One region of the Peribacillus sp. TH16 genome, then DNA from elsewhere that is predicted to be linked to it. Evidence: riboswitches for the same ligand, from Rfam matches in the RefSeq annotation. Region 1 holds a riboswitch; the other holds the start of a gene.
What was found. Region 1 has a riboswitch for lysine ahead of JFV29_RS25935 (amino acid permease). Riboswitches for the same ligand answer to the same signal wherever they lie in the genome.
Positions count from the first base shown of each region.

Region 2: it holds a riboswitch for lysine, as region 1 does, so the genes downstream of both, dapA (4-hydroxy-tetrahydrodipicolinate synthase) here and JFV29_RS25935 (amino acid permease) in region 1, are expected to answer to the same signal.

Region 1 covers NZ_JAEKEM010000009.1:2,444,030-2,447,246, reverse strand. The annotation lists partial or broken gene JFV29_RS25940 (helix-turn-helix domain-containing protein) at 1-337, opposite strand, end outside; gene JFV29_RS25935 (amino acid permease) at 541-1,992, opposite strand; lysine riboswitch at 2,089-2,269, opposite strand; gene JFV29_RS25930 (LacI family DNA-binding transcriptional regulator) at 2,549-3,217, opposite strand, start outside.
Region 2 covers NZ_JAEKEM010000003.1:363,980-367,196, reverse strand. The annotation lists gene JFV29_RS31060 (hypothetical protein) at 1-116, shown strand, start outside; gene JFV29_RS13050 (VOC family protein) at 411-800, opposite strand; gene dapA (4-hydroxy-tetrahydrodipicolinate synthase) at 1,191-2,075, opposite strand; lysine riboswitch at 2,214-2,392, opposite strand; gene JFV29_RS13040 (NUDIX hydrolase) at 3,011-3,217, shown strand, end outside.

The DNA.
Region 1 (3,217 bases):
TGCTTTTTATAATATCGACTATAGGAATCTGCTAAATTTTCCACCGATTTCTGTAAGGTAATACTGTCTACTTCTTTCAGGAAAGAATACTCTTTCTTTAAGCTGGAAGTTCTTTGATTGTTGCGTATTTATTCAGAAAAGAACCTTTCCATTCATTAGAGGATAATTGGCTGTTCTGCTTCATTTCTTCACAAATATACCAGTAGGCATCTTTCTCCTTTTGTTTGCCTAGAAAGAAGTTATAGACAAAACGGGAGCAGCCGATCGTTTTATTGATTAGAGCTAGTTGTTCTTTAGTTGGATAGATTCGAAATTTATAAGCTTTGTTTACGACCATTGGTTTCACCCCCTTATAGTTATTATTAACCACAGAACGTATGTTTGCCAAAAGATTACTTTGGCTTATGCCAACCGCCATTCATCTCTCCTTACCGTTGGGCTCTCGCCCTTCACACGCTTGAAGAGGGAGTCTTCTGGTGGGAAATGATAAAAAAAGGACCTGATTCCTCTTGAAGAAGAAATCAGGTCCTTTTAAAACGCTTATTTTACTTTAAAATCACATTCCTCAAGTGGGATGATTTTAGTTTTATACTTAATTTTATAGCCGAACCATAGGGCGAAGAATAAGATCAGGCCAATGTAAGAAACAAACATGGAATTCCAATCAATCCCGCTGCTGCTGAAAGCTTGGTAGCCTTGTCCAATGATAATGAAAATACATAGGACGAGCGCGAAGATCGGTCCAGTTGGGAATCCTTTAGCAAGGTATGGTAAAGCATTCAAATCAAGACCTTGAGCTACATAGGCTTTGCGGAATCGATAGTGAGCAATCGCAATTCCAACCCATGTGACAAATCCAGCCATACCTGAAGCATTTAATAACCAAATATAAACTACACCGTCACCGAAAAATGAAGCTAAGAAAGCGAGGCAACCAACTAAAGAAGTCGCGATAAGAGCATTCACTGGTACCCCTCTTTTATCGAGCTTGCCAAGGAATTTCGGAGCTTTTCCGTCGCGGGCCAAATCCCATAGCATACGAGTTGAAGCATACATGCCGGAGTTACCAGCAGAGAGCACAGATGACAATATAACTGCGTTCATGACCGATGCCGCAAACGCAAGACCTGCGCGTTCAAATACAAGTGTAAATGGACTGACGGCAACATCTTCGCTTAATAAACGTGCATCTGTGAACGGAATAATCATTCCAATTACAAAAATCGCAAGGATATAGAATAAAAGGATGCGCCAAAAAACGGACTTGATCGCTTTAGGGATATTTTTCTCCGGATTCTCACTTTCGCCGGCTGTAACTCCAAGTAATTCTGTTCCTTGGAAAGAGAAACCTGCTGCCATGAATACTCCTAGAATTGTGAAGAAGCCTCCATTAAATGGACCTTCTCCCATGGTGAAATTAGAAAAACCAATTGGGTCATTTCCCCCCAGGATTCCGAAAATCATTAGAAATCCAGTGATTAAGAAGATGATAACGGTCACGATCTTGATTAAAGCAAACCAGAATTCAGCTTCGCCAAATCCTTTAACAGACATATAGTTAAAAAGAAACATAATAATTAACGCAACGGCACTCCAGATAATGGACGAGCTGTCCGGGAACCAGAATTTCATAATTAGGACAACGGCAGCCAGTTCAGCTGCAATTGTGATGGCCCAGTTATACCAATAGTTCCAGCCAATCGCGAAGCCGAAAGATGGGTCGACGAATTTGGATGCGTAGACACGGAACGAACCGGCTACTGGCATGAATGCTGCCATTTCTGCAAGACTTGTCATTAAGTAATAAACCATGAAGCCAATGGCTGCGTATGCTGCCAAAGCACCTCCAGGCCCAGCGGTATGGATGGCACCGCCACTTGCTAAAAATAAACCTGTTCCAATCGTTCCACCTAATGAAATCATCATTAAGTGACGTGCTTTCAGGCTCCTTTTCAACTCAGTGGGATTTGATGTTGTTTGTGAATTTGACAATTGATGTTACACTCCTTTTTATTGGAAGGGAACGATATATAAAAAAACAGCAGTCGAAAAAGATCGACGGCTGTTTATAATAAACCCGTTTATCCTTCCGAAGATAGCTCCCCACGTTAATAAAACGTGACAGTGGTGTTCCTATTCGGTAACACCGCCAGCCTAGATATACAAGGACCATATCTAAACTTCGGCAACTTATCCTTTCAAACGGAGTCGTCAATTTTCCTGAATCTCGTCCGTACTACTTTTATAAGCCGCAGCCTCTAACTCATCGGTAAATGAGGAAGTATTCAATTTTCTTATACTAAATATATAAATCGTTGCGTCAACTTCTAGTCAACCTATACGATTTCAATATAAAGTTCAAACAATTACTTCTATGTCAGCAGGTCATTGAGTAAACTTTACTATATTAAAATTATAAAATAATCTTATAGATAGCGCAATGATTATTTTTCAAGGTTATTTTTTCCTAGTTTTTAAATGTATCACTTGAATTTGGTGTTTAAATGTTTGTCATTTAAACATCTTTTATTTGGATAATTAAGATAATTCAAATAGTTTTTCGTTTCATAAGAGTATAATCTAATTTTACATGTCTGATAACTTCAGGATTTTCAAATAGATCAACAGCCATTTTGCCAATCCAATCAAGCGGTAAGGAAACGGTTGTGATATCGAGCATCTCACTGAGGCTATCATTATTAAAACCTAGAATGGCCACGTCTTCTGGTACTTTCATTCCGAATTTGTTGGCAGTAAGAATGAATCCGGACGCGCTGTCATCATTAGTAATGATGATAGCCTCTGGTTTATCTATCATAGAATTCCAATCTTGGAACAATTTTTCACCATCTTTGATGTGATAACTGCCTTCAAACAGCCATTCTTTTTTATTTAAAAGATGATACTTATTCATAATATCGTTAAACGCCTTTGTACGAAGGGAGCTGTTTCTGCTCTTTTTTCGCCCGAGGCTGTATCCAATTTTCTTATATCCTTTAGCAACCACGTATTCAAGTGCAGAGGAAAAAGCGGCATAGTGATCAATGCTTATGGACGATAATTCAGCCTGGGCTGTATCTTCACATAAGATAATTGGTCCATATTTTTGATAGTCCAAGAGGACTTTCATTTCTGAAATTCTTGAACAAACGATAATGCCATCGAGTTGCTTCATTTGTAACATATTCAATGCCTGAATTTCTTTTTCTCTTTCATA
Region 2 (3,217 bases), on a different contig from region 1:
CGGAAGATGAAAAAACCTCAGATGGCTTAAATGAGATCTTTGAAATTATTAATGCTAAAGGTGATACAGGAGAACTAAAAGAAATCATCCAAAAATCAGATGAACAAATAATGTAGACAAATAAACTTTCTGCGTCTATCAAATCGTAAAAGCCTTTCTCCTAAATGAGAAGGGCTAATCTGTTAATCTTCAAACAATTCATCCATCAAGTCATTGATTTCTTTTCTTACTTTTCAGTGCCTTCTTTGGATCTGGTAATCTTATCACCATCAATAATCAGTATATCCCCAACCTTCTATATATTTTCGGTTTATGAAATTTGTCTACTCCTTAGATGTGAAGGGCTTTTAATATAATAAGGGTCACAGAAATGATCAAACTTTACTTATTTCATCTCATATTAAGTATCTTTAATCTTTTGCTCGTTCTACCAATTGTAGCAATTCACCATTAGGTCCATTGAATAAAATCATACGTCCACATTCAAGTGTTGGTTGTGGTTGAGGGGATAAAAATTCAATTCCTTTATTCCGGTAATGGTTAATTGCTATATTAATATCTTCTACTGTAAAAGAAAGGTGGTTAACGATTCCACTTTTGTTATACTTACCAATAGGTTCAATGTCTTTGATTAGTTCAATTTCCATACTAGGCTGTTCTTCCAAGTACAAAAATGCCATCTCTCTTGTTTTTGAAGATCCTCGAAGGCGAACCTTAAACCCAAACATATCTGAGTAGTATTGAATAGTATGATCCATATTAGTAACAATAATAGCTATATGTTCCATTTTTTTTATCATTTGTATTCTTCCTTTCAACATAAATAATAAATTTAAATAAATATACACCAACTTAGTAAACATTTATTTTGGTTTATCAAAGAATTAATGCGTTTACTATTTTTATTTATCTATCTATCATCTGTAAAAAGATAAAAACGAAGTGAAAGAAAAGGTAATTATGGAACTTAAGACCCGTTAGTAAAAAAATTAAAGGTAAGGTTTTTTCAACCTTACCCCTTAAAGATTGTCTTCCTATGGTGCAATATCTTCTAGAACCTTTTCACTAGTTTCAATCATTCGATATGCTATAAACGTACGGATGGCAGCTACGCAAGCAAAAAGAACAAAGACAGAATTAAGACCTTTAGCGCCAGTCTCGCTGAATGAATCATTATTTTATTTATTCAACTAAACAGCTTCTACGTTACTAGGTTGTAGAGCTATTTGTAGTGCTATTTTTTCTTCATTGTTTAAAGGGACCAATGGTAAGCGGACACCTCCAACATTTAATCCTCGCATATTTAATGCCGATTTTACCGGTGATGGGTTTGATGCAGCAAATAATGCTTTCATAATTGGAAGAAGGTTACGATGTGTAGAAGCAGCACCATGGACATCACCATTTTTAAAGCTATTGATCATTTCTTGCATTTCATTACCAATGATGTGTGAAGAAACCGAAACAATGCCTGTTCCACCGATAGCTAAAACAGGTAATGTTAACCCATCATCGCCGCTGTACAACGTAAAATCACTAGAGGATTTGCTTATGATTTGTGCCATGGCATCTAAGTCACCACTTGCTTCTTTTACTGCGACAATATTGTTAATCTTTGAGAGACTAACAATCGTCTCTACTGACATGTTTACAACACTTCGTCCTGGAATATTATAAAGCATTACCGGTAATGATGTTGATTGGGCAATCGCATTAAAGTGCTGAAATAATCCTTCTTGAGACGGCTTGTTATAGTATGGGGTGACGAGCATAATTCCATCGACTCCTGCTGCCTCTGCTTGTCTTGTTAAGCTAATCGAAGCTTTCGTGTTATTTGAGCCAGTTCCAGCTATAACTGGAACTCTTCCATCGACAACTTCCCCAACAAATTTGAATAAATCTACTTTTTCTTCTGCTGTTAATGTAGGCGACTCTCCAGTTGTACCAGCTATAACTAATCCATCAGAACCATTAGCAATTAAATAATTTACTAAAGTTCTCGTAGCATTAAAATCAACCTCATTATTATGATTAAACGGGGTAACCATTGCGGTTAAAACTTGGCCAAAATTCATAACTTCACACCCTTTAGTATAATTTTTTAAAAAAATTCAGAGGTGGTCAGGGCCATTCAGGAGTAAACGCAAAAAAGCAACAACGAGGATTCGCTGCTGCAGTAGAAACAATATTTAATAAAAAAAAATCGTTTCGGCGCGTAAGATAGCCCTCCATATAGTTTCCTATATGACAGTTCTGTATTTATTCAATAGCAGAACCAGCTTCAAGAACATGAGATTCTTTCCGCTTCGGCAAATTCCCCTTTCCACAATAGTCATAGGATCTCATTCTCCTCAAAATGTGTACTAATGGTCTTTGCTCCTCTATCCTCACTTCAAAAAGTATGAAGTAAGAAAATATTTAATTGACTGTAATATAACAGGAAATCCTTTCTATTGCAAGGCCAATTTAGAAATATTTTTTTAAGAATACATGGATAATCGATGGAAATGGCTAAGGTATTGGGGTGGATTCATCTATTATGTAAACTCAACAGATTAATAGTTTTATAAAACAAACTGTTTGAAAAGTTTTTCACCCTTTTATAGTCAGTTTTTACAATTGATATATCTTATAGAAGGAATTAGTATTTATCTTATGAATACCAAGAATAATGATCAAGGAGGGGGCACAACATGACTAATACAAAACTAACAAAGGAAAGAAAAGATATGAAAATCCGTGAAGTTTGGGAAGCAAGAAAACGAATCGCTTCAATTGTAAGTAGAACTCCATTGATTCTTTAAGCTGTATTGTGTAATCGGGCAACTTTACCAAAGAGTAAACGCTATCCAAAATGAGATTGAACTGATTTATAATTTGTTTGAGTTAGTTGTCCAATGGATCACTAAAAGGTGTTCAATGACAATAAAGATAATTAATTACAAATAAAGATGTTTAATTTACAATAGACTTGTTTAACTCTTAACTAATAAGAAAAGGAGTATTGAATTTGAATCGTGTTGATGTTGTGTACACACTTTTGTTTAACGAGGATACCAATAAGATTTTAGTGGTACTAAATAAAAAAAATAACACTTGGTCCTTACCAGGAGGAGCAGTTGAAGCAAATGAGACTCTAAAAGAAGCAGCCATCAGAGAAGTTAAAGAAGAAACGGGCTATGATGTGCAGGTAAACGATATTATTGCATTAAATGAA